DNA from 4 places in the Bacillus sp. K7 genome. Region 2 is predicted to be linked to each of the others. Evidence: riboswitches for the same ligand, from Rfam matches in the RefSeq annotation. Region 2 holds a riboswitch; each other region holds the start of a gene.
What was found. Region 2 has a riboswitch for S-adenosylmethionine ahead of M1D98_RS08245 (phosphoadenylyl-sulfate reductase). Riboswitches for the same ligand answer to the same signal wherever they lie in the genome.

Region 1 (3,747 bases), 470 kb from region 2:
TCAGATCTGAGAAAAGGCGTGATCAAATAGATGCCGTTAAACAGCTCGCATGCCGTATCCAACAGGGAGCGTGCAATCGCAAGGCCTTCCGCTTTTTGTTTCTCTTTATCCTCGCCGGCGAGAGCCATTTTTTCGCGAATAGAGTCAGACAGCTTAATGCCTGGGATTTCATTGTGGATGAATTCAGCGTTCCGGCTGCTTGTGAGCGGCATAATGCCGATATAGATCGGCGTCTTCAGATGCTTTGTTTCGTTATGGATGTCGACGAGCTGCTGCTCGGAATAGACAGGCTGTGAAACAAAATAATCGGCGCCGCAATCTATTTTTTTCTCAAGCCGTTTTACCGCTTTATCCAGATGGCGCACGTTAGGATTAAATGCGGCGGCGACTGAGAAATTCGTTTTCTTGCCAAGCGGTTTTCCAGACAGGGACAGCCCTTCGTTGAATTGTTTGATCAGCCTGATTAAATCAAAGGATGTTAAATCATACACAGACGTCGCTCCCGGAAAATCCCCGATTTTAGAAGGGTCGCCTGTAATGGCCAGCACGTCATTCAGCCCTAACGTATCAAGGCCCATTAAATGTGACTGCAAGCCGATAATGTTTCGGTCACGGCATGTAATATGGACAAGGGAGCGCATATCGAGCTGCTGCTTCACAAGAGCGCCGCAGGCAACATTGCTGATTCGCGGAGTAGCCAGAGAATTGTCGGCGAGCGTCAGGGCGTTGATTCCTGCTTCTTTCAATTCGGCAGCGGCGGACAAAAACGTATCAAAGCTCAATTTTTTCGGCGGGTCCAGCTCTACGATGATGGAGCGTTTTTCAACTGCGATCTCATTTAAACCGGGCTCTGTCCGCTCATGCTGAACAGAAATACATTCTTTAGCAGGGACTTTGACTTCTTTTTCAGTAATGGGGGCAAGCCCGCCAACCGCTTCCGCCATTGCCTGAATGTGATTTGGCGTGGTGCCGCAGCAACCGCCGATAATCCGCGCGCCTTGCTTGCGGAATTCTAAGGCGCTGTTTTGAAAATATGTGTCGTCTGTTTCATAGACGAGCCGTCCCTCTTCCAGCGAAGGAAGACTGCTGTTCGGATAAACGGATAAAAACACATCATCAAAAATCGGCACTTCGCTTAGCGCTTCAATCATGTGATAAGGGCCGAGCCGGCAGTTAATGCCGACGATATCAGCCCCGAGATCCGCGATTGACCGCAATGCTTCAGAAAGCGGTGTCCCGTCCTGCAGTACACCTTGCTCGTGCATGGAGACGTTAAGCATAATCGGAAGGGCGGTCTCTTTGCGCGCAATTTTCAGCACTTCACGGGCTTCTTCTAAATCATAATACGTCTCCAACAGCAAGCCGTCCGGTTGTTCATGCAGGAGCAGGTACAGCTGCTCGCGAAAGCTGCGTTTGATTTCGTCAAGGCTGTACGCGTTTTTATTAAATGTGCGGATGCCGCCCATTGTCCCCAAAATGTACGCATCGCCTGCTGAAGCCCGCGCAATCTTCACTGCCTCCTGATTCATTTTTTTAATGTCACCCTCAAGCCCGTGCCTGGATAATTTAATATAATTGGCTCCGTACGTATTTGTTTGAATGATATTGGCTCCAGCCTCAACGTACGCTTTATGTATGCGCTGAATTTCCTCCGGCTTTGAAATGTTGAGTTCCTCAAAGCACCTGTCAATGCCGTAGGAGTAGAGGAGCGTCCCCATGGCGCCGTCACCGATTAACACCTGTTTTTGCAAATCTTCTAAAAGTCCCATTGTCTGCCTCCTTTATTCACATTCAGCAAGGAAAAAAGAGAAATAAAAAAAGTCCTCTTAAGAAGAAGACTTTGTCAGTGATTTTGTCTCTTCTTATCTTCCAAGCTGTTCGAGCTTGCTGGATTTAGCACCTTGGTCATGGCTGAACGCCATTACACCGGTTGCTGAAGCTTCGTCGGGCCAGTCCCTCTGCTTCTCTTGATAAGAACGGATATGAAGTTTTCGTATAAGGAAATGCCAAAAGCTGCGGGGCTTTTTCCCTTTCTCCAAATTTACCGAAAATAAAGACAATAATCAATAGGATTCAGAAAATTTATCTGAAATTTATAAATTGAACGTCAATTGGCAAATCTGCGCCTCTCACTGCTGTGATAATCTGCTGCAGATCATCCTTGTTTTTACCGGTTACACGAACTTGATCATCCTGCACTTGTGACTTTACTTTCAATCCGGAGTTTTTGATGATCGCATTAACTTTTTTGGCATTATCCTTGTCAATGCCTTGAACAAGTTTGGCGCGCTGGCGCACCGTTCCGCCTGACGCGCTTTCAATCTTGCCGTAATCAATGTTTTTTGTCGGCACGTTTCGCTTAATCAATTTACTGACCAGCACGTCTTTCAGCTGGCTTAATTTAAATTCGTCATCAGAAACGAGGACAAGCTCCTCTTTATCTAAAGTAATATCGCTTTTGCTGCCTTTAAAGTCATAGCGTGTGCTGATTTCCTTGAGTGCGATTTGGATCGCGTTTTGCACTTCAGGCAACTCGACCTTGGATACAATATCAAATGAACTTTCTTTTGCCATATGAAAACCTCCATAACATTTAACTTATGAGTTGATTATAGTAGAATAAAGAGAAACTTCCAACAGAACAAAGAATCAATTTGTGATGATTGGAAAAAATGTTAACAGAATCCGCGGAAAACAAGCGGAACAGGAAGGACGATAGCATGAGACCAGGGCAGCAACTAACCTTGAGTATAGATCACCAAACCGACTTCGGTTACTTTTTGACCGATGGAGAAGACACGATTCTCTTACATAACAGTGAAATAACTGAGGATATCGAGGACAGAGACGAAGTAGAGGTCTTTATATACGTCGACCAGCAGGAAAGACTTGCGGCCACGATGAAAATTCCGTCCATCAGCGCGGACGAGTACGGCTGGGTCGAAGTGGTGGATAAAGTGGAAGATATGGGCGTTTTCGTTGATGTCGGCTTATCCAAGGATGCGCTTGTCGCAACTGAGCATTTGCCGCCATACGAGGATGTCTGGCCGCAAAAAGGCGACAAGCTCTACTGTATGCTGAAGGTGACGAACCGGGGGCGCATGTTTGCGAAACCAGCGCCGGAAGATATCATCAGCGAACTCTTTACTGACGCCTCAGAAGACCTGATGAATAAAGAGCTGACAGGTACGGTGTACAGATTGATCGCAACGGGTTCATTCATCATTACGGACGACGGCATCCGCGGTTTTATCCATCCGTCAGAAAGAAAAGAGGAGCCAAGACTCGGCTCAAGAATCACGGGACGGGTGATTCAAGTAAAAGAAGACGGTTCAGTCAACATGTCGCTGCTTCCGAGAAAACAGGATGCGTTGTCTATAGATGCCGAGTACATTCTGACGTATATGAGAACAAGAAACGGCGCTATGCCGTATAGCGACAAAAGCGAGCCTGACGATATCAGAGAACGTTTTAACATGAGCAAAGCCGCTTTTAAACGCGCGCTCGGCCATTTAATGAAAAACGGAAAAGTGTATCAGGAAAATGGATGGACATACGAGAAAAAATAGAAGGCCTCGCGCCTTCTATTTTTTATATAAGGACTTCACAAATAAAATGTTGTTACGTATCATTACGGGAGACAGAGTGTTTTGTCAGTGAAAAGACAGGGGGGAGAGTTCATGGAAGTTCGGATCGATTTTTTATTGATCTTGATTGCGGGGCTTTTCTTTTGGATTGCTTATATGG
Region 2 (3,747 bases):
ACGCCGTATGTTTCTCCTTCATACGTTAACTTTACCGTTTCACCAACTGACAGATCAGCTGCTTTTTGAGCGCTGACCGGGAGCGTGATCGGGAGAGACCAGACAACACCGGAAGAAAGTCGCATGTTTTCAACAACAGATACGTAATCTTCTTCATTAAAGAAGCCTTCGATCGGGCTGTACCCACCGATTCCAATTAACTCTAAATCTGCAAAAGATATCAAATCAAGTTCAATTTCTTTTTGAATGCTGCTTATATCATATGATTCATCTACTCTGTTTACTAATGTTCCTCCGTGAGGTGCTAAGCTCATAATATCCACTTCCTCCTAGTTAACATATAAAAAAACTCAGATTAATACTCAGATTCCCCCGCCTTGTTCATGGACAGATCGCCTCTCTTTACGTATGGCCTTCGTCAGGCTGACGGCACCCACCGTCGCTAAGAGCACGCTTACCATGATAAAGATTGCATAATAATCCGCTTTTAAAAACAAGGATACGAGCATATAAGAAATCGATAAAGATAAAAACGGCGATACAATCCATACCTTCAGCATCGTTTGAACAACTTGTTTATGGAACACATTCGGACCGTTTTTTGCCATGCCTATTCCGATAATAGACGATGACGTGACTTGAGCCAAAGGCACCGGCATCCCAAATACAGAACTGATGATCACCAGTCCCGCTCCTGTACTGGATAAGAGAATGCCCTCTCCTTTTGAAAATCTCGTAATTTTCTTCCCGTTTGTTTCTAATACCCGCCGGCCTAATAACAGCGCGCCAAGTGCAACAAAAATCCCTCCGTACCAGGTTCCTTTCGCGACATCCAGCACACCGGCCGCAACTAACGGGCCAACGGCATTCGCCACGTTGTTCATGCCAGCAGAGAACGCTTCGAAAAATCCGGCACCTAACAACGCAATGCCAAGGATTTTTTGCTTTTTAGACGATTTCAATTCAATCTTAAAATAACGAAACAGCTTATACACGAAATATGTGAAACCGAAAGCGAACAGCGGGACAAAAATCCAAAACGACACAATGACCAGAAGGCTGTTCACAAACAATACCTTGTAAGCCACTCCCACGCCGACAACAGCGCCGACCGTTACTTCACTTGTCGACAAAGGAATGCCGAGCAGGTTAGCTGTAAAGAGTGACAGCGCAGCGGCTCCAATAATAATGCAAACAACCGTCAGTGTAATGGTCTGCTCAGGGATAATCCCAGAGCTGATGGTTTTTACAACCTCGCCCCCGCCAATGACCGCTCCAGCGAGCACACCGACTGCGCACAGGATCAAAGCGTATGTTTTCTTTTTGATGGCTCCAGAGCCGTAAGCAACTCCCATCGAAGCTGCAGCGCCGCTTGCACCAATATTCATCGCGAAAAACAAGCTAAATAAAATAGCGGCTAATTCCATTTTACAGCTCCTTATTCATGCAGTCCGCATTCTGTTTTCGCCATACCATTCCATCTTCCTGAGCGTAAATCCTCTGCAGTAAAAGCTGGAGCGGTACAAGGCGCGCAGCCAATACTTGGATATCCTTGGTCATGAAGCGGATTGTAGTCCAGCTCATTCCGGGATGTGTATCTCCAAATGTCTTTCCAAGTCCAGTGGATAAGCGGACATACTTTTACTGATTTGAATTTTTCATCTTTATTTAAGAAATTCGTATTGGCACGACTCGGCCCTTGATCACGGCGCAGGCCGGAAAGCCAGGCCGGATGTCCCGAAAGCGCCTCTCTTAAAGGAACGATCTTTCTGAGATAGCAGCATTGATTCGGTTCTCTCTCCCACAGTTTATCGCCATATTCACCAGCTTGCTCCTCAAGCGTGAGATCTGGTTTTTTCAGGATGATATGAAGACCCGGATAACGCTCTTTCACTCGTTCAATCGTTTCATAGGTTTCTTTAAAATGAAGTCCTGTATCAAGAAACACAATCTCTGCGTCTTTTTTCACTTTATAAATTAAGTCAATCAGAACGATTCCCTCAATTCCGAAACTGCAGGCATAAACAAGCTGATTGCCGTAATGGCCGTATGCCCACTTTAAAACTGACAGCGCTCCTTTATAAGGATCGTCTTCCGGAAATGTAATCGTTGGCTCTTCCCAATTATCGTACGTTAACATTTCTTCTTTCCTCCTTTCGGAGACAAACAGTCGCTTTCTGCTGATTGCCTTTTTCCAATTGTAATGTCATGCGCGGCTGCGGTGATTGCCGCCATCCCTTCTTCCTCTTAAAATAAAAAACTTTCGATCCGGCGGAAAGAAAGACAAGAACAGCATGCAGCCCTTATCTTTCAAAATGGATTTCATTTTGCTGGAAGTAGCACCTTACAAACTGTGCAGGTTGCCGGGCTTCATAGGTCCAGTCCCTCAGCCGCTCTTGATAAGTTTTTAGATTTGTAGTAAATTTTAGCACAATTCTAACATAAGTCAACCCGACTTTTTTTATAGGATTAATAAAAAAACAGACCTCGGGGCCTGTTTTCAACTGCATCAAGGCTTTGAGGCCTCTGTGCATCAGCGAAATTTATTTATTATTTTTTAAACCAATCTTTTGACTCGGGATTTCGTTTCCACGTTTTCAGCTTTTCTAAATCCCCTGAATGAATATTTCCGTTTTCAAGCGCGACCTGTGTGAGCGCATCATAATCAGTTAAAGAGTAGTATGGCAGTTCTGCCTTCTCAAACGCTTCCTGCGCTTGAGAAAGCCCGTACGTAAAGATTGAGACGACACCAAGCACTTCACAGCCAGCCGCTTGTAAAGCTGCCGCAGCTTCAAGCACGCTGCCTCCTGTAGAGATTAAGTCTTCAATGACGACCGTTTTTTGCCCCTTTTGCACGGCTCCCTCAATCTGATTGCCTTTTCCGTGCGCTTTCGGCTTGCTTCTCACATAACACATCGGAAGGTTCAAACGGTCAGCCGCCAGAGCAGCATGAGGAATACCGGCTGTCGCTGTACCCGCAATCATTTCAGCTTCAGGAAAATGCTCTTCGACAAGCTTGCGGATGCCTGAGGCCACATCATTTCTGACTTCCGGGAAAGATAGCGTAAGGCGGTTGTCACAGTAGATTGGCGATAAAATGCCGCTTGCCCATGTAAATGGCTCGTTCGGGCGTAAAAATACAGCTTGGATGTCTAATAAATGTTTTGCGATGATTTGCTTCATGATTTGATTCCCTCCCATTCGAGTTTGACAGCTTCATAGGCTTTTACTGGGTTTTTCGCTTTTGTAATCGAGCGTCCTACTACAATTGCGGATGACCCTTTCTCTCTTGCAATTGCAGGTGTCGCTACGCGGATTTGGTCATTCGCAGCGTCTTCTGACAGCCTGATCCCTGGAGTGACAGTCAGAAATGAAGACGGCACCGCTTGGTAAATGGCTTTTGCTTCATGAACAGAGCAGACCACTCCATCCAATCCGCTTTCTTCTGTTAGTTTGCTGTAGTGGACGACCGTGTCAATCAAAGGCTTTTCGATCAGCAGTTCATCTTTCATGATTTGTTCAGATGTGCTTGTCAGCTGGGTTACCGCGATAAGGGACGGGCGTTTTTTCCCGGATGGCGTCCCTTCTTCTAAGCCTTCCAGAGCTGCTTGCATCATTTTTTTGCCTCCGGCCGCATGAACATTGACGAGGTCTACCCCAAGAGCGGCTAAGCGCTTCATCGCTTTGTGCACAGTGGTCGGGATGTCATGAAGCTTTAAATCTAAAAACAGCTCGCACTCTCTTTCT
Region 3 (3,747 bases), 330 kb from region 2:
TGCATATTTGTGCTGACCGCATTAATTCCCCAAAATATAAATAGTTTTGTATGAATGGTTTCCTCAGGATCAGTTCCCGCGCTAATGCCCATTGTATATTTGTAGCCCTCAGATCCCGCTTTGCTGCAAATTGTCCGTTCAAGCTGGCTTGAGCCCAGACGATAAAAGAAGCGGCGGTCCATTCCTTCAGCTGTTAATTTCCCCATATTTCCGTAAAAACTGTATGGAAGTATGCTTTCAGCGCCATCTTCATCAATCAGCTGTTTCCAGCGTGCGGTGATGGTATCGATCGCCTCTTCCCAAGAGATCGGTTCAAATATCGCTTGTCCTTTTGGGCCAGTCCTTTTGAGCGGTGTCGTCAGCCGCTTTTCATCATAGATGCGCTCCGTCATGTTTCGGACTTTGTTGCATATGTTACCGGCTGTGACAGGATGGTCAGGATCACCTTGCACTTTCACTATTTTTCCATCTTTTTTATGTATTAGCAATCCGCACTGATCCGGGCAGTCCAGCGAGCAAACCGATTTAAAAATGCCGTTTTGTTGTGTGGCAAATGATTTCATGGCCCAGTACCTCTCTCTAGTTAAATATTTTGTAAGAATTATAACATTTCCGATGATAACGTCAATTCTGAAAAAAGAGATTGACAACAATCTGAGACTTCTTTATGATAAACGTATTCTTTATTCTGAAAATTACATACTCAACATTTTCTATCCAGAGAGGTGGAGGGACTGGCCCTATGAAACCTCGGCAACATTATTGTGCCAATTCCAGCAAGCGTCAGCTTGAAAGATAGGAAAGCAAGGTTTATACCGGCGTCTGTCTCTAAACAGGGCATGCGCTTATACATGAATCTCTTTCCATCTTCGGGAAGAGATTTTTTTTATGAAAAAATATGATGAAAAGGATGTTTTGCACCATGACGGTTTTGGTTACAGCACCGTACAACAAAGAAGGACGAAAAGAGCTTGAAAACTTGTTCGGCTCGGTTGCTTATCACTCCTGGAAGGAACAAGGCCAGGCATACCGGGAAGATGAACTCATTCAGCTACTAAAAGAAACACATGCGATAGGATTGATTACTGAGCTTGACCACGTATCAGAAAGCGTATTTGCATCTGTTCCAGAACTTTCATTTGTGGGCGTATGCAGAGGCATGCCCTCCAATGTGGACGTGGCCGCAGCGTCAAAAAAGGGCATACCCGTTTTCTATACACCCGGGCGGAATGCACAAGCTGTTGCTGAAATGTTTATCGGCAATGTGATTTCCTTTCTCCGTCATACCAGCGCCTCTAATCAATGGCTGAAGGATGGAAAATGGGACAGCGATTACTTGCAGGCCTATGTCAAATTCAAAGGGAATGAATTAACGGGGAAAACGGTCGGCATGGTTGGGTTCGGCGCGGTTGGGCAAAGGATTGCAAAACTGCTGACCGCGTTTGACTGTAAAATAAAGTATTACGATCCATACGTGCAAGACGATCATCCTCACTATGAAAACGTATCTCTTAAAACGGTGTTTTCAGACAGTGATATCGTTTCAGTCCATCTGCCTCGTACCGAGGAAACAGTGGGACTTATTGATCGGACGTATTTTGATCTGATGAAAGAGAGTGCGATTTTCATCAATACGTCAAGAGCAGTTGTGGTAAACCGTGAGGATCTTTTATCTGCATTAAAAGAACATAACATCAGAGGAGCGATTTTGGACGTTTTTTATCATGAACCTCCAGAGGAATCAGATTACGAATTCATTTCATTGCCTAATGTTCTGGCAACACCGCATCTCGCTGGAGCAACTTTTGAAGTGGAGGATCATCATGTGACGATCCTGAATGATGCCCTCAAAAAGTGGCAGGCTGAAAAAACTCTTCATCTTCCAACACTATATAACAAAGATGTACTAAAAACAGAGGGAAAAGAAAGGAGGCTAACGGAATGACAAAACAAAAAGGCTATCTCGTTTTCGATATCGGCACAGGCAATGCGAGAGTAGCTGTCGTGAGTGTATCGGGTCGAGTCCAAACAGTTGAACGGGAGGACATTGTCTATTCCACTGAGACGCTTTACCCGGACAGCCGTTATTTTTCCCCTCAGGTGCTGTGGGAGCAAGTAATAAAACTGGCAAAACGTGCGCTCTCTCGTTCAAGTAATATTGACATCATTGGTTTGACATCGACGAGTCAAAGACAAGGGATTGTGCTGATCGATCAAAACGGCGACTCTTTTCTCGGGCTGCCGAACATTGATAACCGCGGCCGTGAGTGGGAGGAGAGTATACCCAATCAGGAAGAGATATACAGCCGTACGGGCCGTTTGCCGACTGCACTTTTTTCTGCGCTCAAGCTGTATGGTTTAAAACAGCGGCAGCCCTCTTTATGGGAAAAAACCGTGAGCTTTACAAGCATCAGTGATTGGGTGACGTACAAGCTGAGCGGAATATTGACATATGAACCATCACAGGCAACCGAAACCTTGCTGTTTGACGTGAAGCAGAATACTTGGTCAGAAGAAATGTGCGGCATATTCGGCTTTTCTTCATCCGTCCTTCCTCCACTTGTAAGAGCGGGAACAGTGATTGGAACGCTAACGCATGAGTATGCGTCCGAATTAGGCCTTTCCATACAAGCAAAGGTGATATCAGGAGGAGGGGATACACAGCTGGCTGTGAAAAGCACCGGCGCTGCGCTTGAGGACATTGTCATCGTATCAGGGACAACAACGCCAATAACCAAAATTACGGCTAAGCATGGCGACACAAAACATAAAGCCTGGCTGAATTGCCATACAGATCAAGGACATTGGCTTGTGGAAACAAACCCGGGCATTACCGGTCTGAACTATCAAAAATTAAAACAGATTTTTTATCCGAATGAATCGTACGAAGTGATGGAGGAAGAGATTTCTGCACTTGCTAAAGAAGACAATGCATGCGTGGCGGCTCTCGGTTCTTACTTATCGGCGGAAAAAAATGTGTTAACGAAAGGCGGTTTTCTTTTTGATGCCCCGCTTGCAGCACATTTAGAAAGAGCGCATTTTGTGCGTGCGGCGCTGCAAGAGATTGCATTTTCAATCAAATGGAACTTTGACATGTTAACAGAGGATACACCGTTTGAACGTGACTATGTGTGGGTGTGCGGAGGAGGATTCCAAAGCAGGGCGCTCACTCAATATATCGCGGACCTTCTTCAGAAAAAAATCTATGTTAAAGAGGGATATCATCAGGCATCTGTCGTTGGCGCCGCAGTCATTTGCAATGAAGCCTTTCAGTTGACGGAAGAGATGACAGCAAATATCCGGGTGATCGAACCGCAGGACTGTCAGACTGAACTTGTTTTATATGAGGAATGGAAGCAAACACAGCGCTTTTTTTCAGGTTCAGAAAGCGAAGTGCTGATATAAGGCAGCATAAGCTGCTGTTTTAAGGGATGTTCTCATTATTGGCTTTAACAAGGTAATACGGTAATTGATATATGCATCTAAGGAGGAGACAGAAATGTTAGATAAAATTGGAATACCGAAGCGGCTTGCCTGGGGGTTTTTAGGGGTTGTTTTGTTTATGATGGGAGACGGGCTTGAACAAGGCTGGCTCAGTCCTTTTCTGATTGAAAACGGGCTTACGGTTCAGCAATCCGCTTCAATTTTTAGCATTTACGGGATTGCGCTGGCGATAGCATCCTGGTTTTCGGGTGTATGTCTCGAAGCATTTGGCGCAAAACGGACGATGTTTATGGGGCTGTTGTT
Region 4 (3,747 bases), 200 kb from region 2:
TTTCGCGGCTCATACAGCCTGAAATCAGCAGCGGCGGCATTTTATAAAAGAGAATACGGCATTGACCTTGACCCGGAGACGGAAGTCGCTGTATTATTCGGCGGAAAAGCCGGTCTGGTCGAGCTCCCGCAATGTTTGCTGAATCCCGGAGATACGATTTTAGTTCCGGATCCGGGCTATCCTGATTACTGGTCAGGTGTGGCACTCGCGAAAGCGAAGATGGAAATGATGCCGCTCGTAAAGGACAGGGCGTTTCTGCCTGATTACAGCAACATCCCCGCTGAAGTGAGAGAACAGGCGAAATTGATGTACTTGAATTATCCGAATAATCCGACTGGAGCTGTTGCTACCTCCGGTTTTTTTGAAGAAACCGTGAGTTTTGCAAAAGAAAACGGGATTTGTGTTGTTCATGATTTTGCTTACGGCGCTGTAGGATTTGACGGCTGTAAGCCGTTAAGCTTCTTGCAGACTGAAGGTGCGAAGGATATCGGCATTGAAATTTATACGCTGTCAAAAACGTATAATATGGCGGGGTGGCGGATCGGCTTTGCCGTCGGAAACGCTTCGGTCATTGAAGCGATCAATCTTTATCAAGACCATATGTTTGTCAGTCTTTTCAGAGCGACTCAGGAGGCTGCAGCGGCGGCACTGCTAGGTGATCAAACGTGCGTGGCGGAGCAAAATGCCCGATATGAAAGCAGGCGAAACGCTTGGATTGCGTCATGCCGGGAGATCGGCTGGGATGTGGCTGCTCCGGCAGGTTCTTTTTTTGCATGGCTGCCCGTGCCTGAAGGCTATACTTCCGAGCAGTTCTCAGACCTTTTGCTGGAAAAAGCGAATGTGGCCGTTGCGGCTGGAAATGGTTTCGGTGAATATGGCGAGGGCTATGTCAGAGTCGGGCTGCTGACAAGTGAAGAAAGACTCAAAGAGGCCGCTTATCGAATTGGGAAGCTGAACCTGTTTACCCAAAAAAGCATTGACAAGACTTGATAACGATGGGATAATTCAAAATAATTTATAAAATCTATATTTTCTTATCAAGAGCAGGCAGAGGGACGAGCCCGATGAAGCCCGGCAACCGACTTATAAAGCACGGTGCTAATTCTTGCAGCTGGCGGCTGAGAGATAAGATTCGGACGAGAAACGAAACCTCTTTAGACGCGATTGCTGTTTGAAGAGGTTTTTTTATATGGATGAAATGAAAGGAGCTCTGGCATGGGTGAGTTATTAGCAACATATCTCCTGACCGAACCGGGAGCCGATACAGAGAAAAAAGCGGAACAAATCGCAACAGGATTGACAGTAGGCTCCTGGACTGATCTGCCCCTTGTAAAACAGGAACAAATGCAAAAGCACAAGGGACGGGTGATAAAGGTCGAGGAAAGAGAAGGGACTCCTGCGTCAGGAAAACAAGCGGTGATCACAATTGCCTATCCTGACATCAATTTCTCTCAGGATATCCCGGCTTTGCTGACAACAGTATTTGGGAAGCTGTCGCTGGACGGAAAAATCAAATTACTCGATCTTCACTTCTCTGACGCGTTTAAGCGCACGCTGCCGGGACCGAAGTTTGGTGTATACGGCATTCGAAAGCTGCTGGGAGAGTTTGAGAGACCGCTGTTAATGAGCATTTTCAAAGGGGTTATCGGAAGAGACCTGAGTGATATTAAAGAACAGCTCAGACAGCAGGCGCTTGGCGGAGTTGACCTGATTAAGGACGATGAAATTTTCTTTGAGACAGGCCTGGCGCCTTTTGAAACAAGAATTACAGAAGGAAAGCAAGTATTGAAAGAAACGTATGAGCAAACCGGGCATAAAACGCTGTATGCGGTCAATTTGACCGGGCGTACGGCTGATCTGAACGACAAAGCGAGACGCGCTGCTGAATTGGGAGCGGATGCGTTATTGTTTAATGTCTTCGCTTACGGCTTGGACGTCATGCAAAGCTTGGCGGAAGATCCCGAAATCGCAATCCCGATTATGGCTCATCCAGCTGTCAGTGGGGCGTTTACGTCTTCTCCGTTCTACGGATTTTCTCACGCTCTTTTGCTCGGAAAATTGAACCGGTATTGCGGAGCCGACTTCAGTCTCTTCCCATCTCCGTACGGTTCGGTTGCGCTTCCAAAAGAAGATGCGCTGGCGATTCACGAAGAATGTGTGAGAGAGGATGCCTTTAACCAAACATTTGCCGTTCCGTCAGCAGGCATTCATCCCGGTATGGTTCCGCTTTTAATGCGGAATTTCGGCATAGATCATATTATAAACGCCGGGGGAGGCGTACACGGACATCCGAACGGCGCCCAGGGCGGTGGCAAAGCGTTCAGAGCCATAATTGATGCTGTTTTAGAAGCTCAGCCGATTGATGAAAAAGCCGAACAATGCAAAGATCTGAAGCTGGCGCTTGATAAATGGGGAAAGGTTGAAGCCTTATGACGACTCGAAAGCCATTCATTATTTGTGATTTTGACGGCACCATCACGATGAATGACAACATTATAAACATCATGAAAACATTCGCTCCGCCGGAGTGGAACGCATTAAAAGACGGCGTCCTTTCCAAAACGCTGTCGATCAAGGAAGGTGTCGGGCGGATGTTCGGCCTTCTGCCAAGCCGTTTAAAAGAAGAGATTACGAGATTTGTATTGGAAGATGCAAAAATCAGGGAAGGCTTTCGCGAATTTGTAGCGTTTGTCAAGGAGCATGAGATTCCGTTTTATGTCGTAAGCGGAGGAATGGACTTTTTTGTGTATCCTTTGCTTGAAGGCATTGTGGAGAAAGAGCGTATTTATTGCAACCATGCGTCATTTGACAATGACTATATTCATATTGACTGGCCTCATTCTTGCAAAGGAACTTGCAGCAATCAATGCGGGTGCTGCAAGCCGTCGGTGATACATGAACTCGCTGAACCGAACCAATATATCATCATGATCGGCGATTCGGTTACAGATGTGGAGGCTGCAAAGCTGTCCGACCTTTGCTTTGCAAGGGATTATTTATTAAACGAATGCAGGGAGCGGAACCTAAACCATCTCCCGTATCAAGATTTTTATGAAATTAGAAAAGAAATCGAGAATGTAACGGAGGTACAGGAATGGCTGCAAAACAAGAACGTTGGCGAGAGCTCGCTGAAGTAAAACGGGAATTGGCCGAAAGAGACTGGTTTCCGGCGACTAGCGGCAACCTGTCTATTAAAGTTTCTGATGAGCCTTTAACCTTTCTCGTAACCGCAAGCGGTAAAGATAAACGCAAAGAGACGGATGAAGATTTTCTGCTGGTGGATCAAAACGGAGAGCCTGCCGAAAGCGGGCATTCTCTAAAACCGTCAGCGGAAACGCTGTTGCACACACATTTGTACAATAAAACCAATGCCGGATGCTGCCTGCATGTCCATACAGTAAACAATAATGTGATCTCAGAGCTATACCGAGACCAAAAGAAAATCACATTCAGAGGCCAGGAAATCATAAAAGCGCTCGGCCTGTGGGAAGAGAATGCAGAAGTGGCTATCCCGATCATTGAAAATCCAGCCCATATTCCGACACTTGCGGCACTGTTTGCGGAAGAGATTTCAGAAGATTCGGGAGCCGTTCTGATCCGAAATCACGGTATTACCGCTTGGGGAAAAACAGCATTTGAAGCAAAAAGAGTGCTTGAAGCGTATGAATTTTTGTTCAGCTACCATTTGAAATTGAAAACACTCCAGCACCAGCTGGTTAACTAAAAGGAGGAACTGAAATGGCAACA

Region 1: it holds a riboswitch for S-adenosylmethionine, as region 2 does, so the genes downstream of both, M1D98_RS05780 (bifunctional homocysteine S-methyltransferase/methylenetetrahydrofolate reductase) here and M1D98_RS08245 (phosphoadenylyl-sulfate reductase) in region 2, are expected to answer to the same signal.
Region 3: it holds a riboswitch for S-adenosylmethionine, as region 2 does, so the genes downstream of both, M1D98_RS09780 (2-hydroxyacid dehydrogenase) here and M1D98_RS08245 (phosphoadenylyl-sulfate reductase) in region 2, are expected to answer to the same signal.
Region 4: it holds a riboswitch for S-adenosylmethionine, as region 2 does, so the genes downstream of both, mtnW (2,3-diketo-5-methylthiopentyl-1-phosphate enolase) here and M1D98_RS08245 (phosphoadenylyl-sulfate reductase) in region 2, are expected to answer to the same signal.

The regions. Positions count from the first base shown of each region.
Region 1 is NZ_CP096406.1:1,156,224-1,159,970, forward strand. It holds gene M1D98_RS05780 (bifunctional homocysteine S-methyltransferase/methylenetetrahydrofolate reductase) at 1-1,769, opposite strand, end outside; SAM riboswitch class I at 1,860-1,977, opposite strand; gene M1D98_RS05785 (YajQ family cyclic di-GMP-binding protein) at 2,083-2,574, opposite strand; gene M1D98_RS05790 (CvfB family protein) at 2,673-3,569, shown strand; gene M1D98_RS05795 (DUF3784 domain-containing protein) at 3,681-3,747, shown strand, end outside.
Region 2 is NZ_CP096406.1:1,622,733-1,626,479, reverse strand. It holds gene sat (sulfate adenylyltransferase) at 1-314, opposite strand, end outside; gene cysP (sulfate permease) at 363-1,427, opposite strand; gene M1D98_RS08245 (phosphoadenylyl-sulfate reductase) at 1,439-2,140, opposite strand; SAM riboswitch class I at 2,301-2,406, opposite strand; gene pyrE (orotate phosphoribosyltransferase) at 2,551-3,183, opposite strand; gene pyrF (orotidine-5'-phosphate decarboxylase) at 3,180-3,747, opposite strand, start outside.
Region 3 is NZ_CP096406.1:1,951,013-1,954,759, reverse strand. It holds gene M1D98_RS09785 (molybdopterin oxidoreductase family protein) at 1-563, opposite strand, end outside; SAM riboswitch class I at 711-802, shown strand; gene M1D98_RS09780 (2-hydroxyacid dehydrogenase) at 899-1,945, shown strand; gene M1D98_RS09775 (FGGY-family carbohydrate kinase) at 1,942-3,405, shown strand; gene M1D98_RS09770 (RbtT/DalT/CsbX family MFS transporter) at 3,500-3,747, shown strand, end outside.
Region 4 is NZ_CP096406.1:1,422,324-1,426,070, forward strand. It holds gene mtnE (methionine-glutamine aminotransferase) at 1-990, shown strand, start outside; SAM riboswitch class I at 1,032-1,132, shown strand; gene mtnW (2,3-diketo-5-methylthiopentyl-1-phosphate enolase) at 1,216-2,433, shown strand; gene mtnX (2-hydroxy-3-keto-5-methylthiopentenyl-1-phosphate phosphatase) at 2,430-3,137, shown strand; gene M1D98_RS07225 (methylthioribulose 1-phosphate dehydratase) at 3,095-3,724, shown strand; gene mtnD (acireductone dioxygenase) at 3,739-3,747, shown strand, end outside.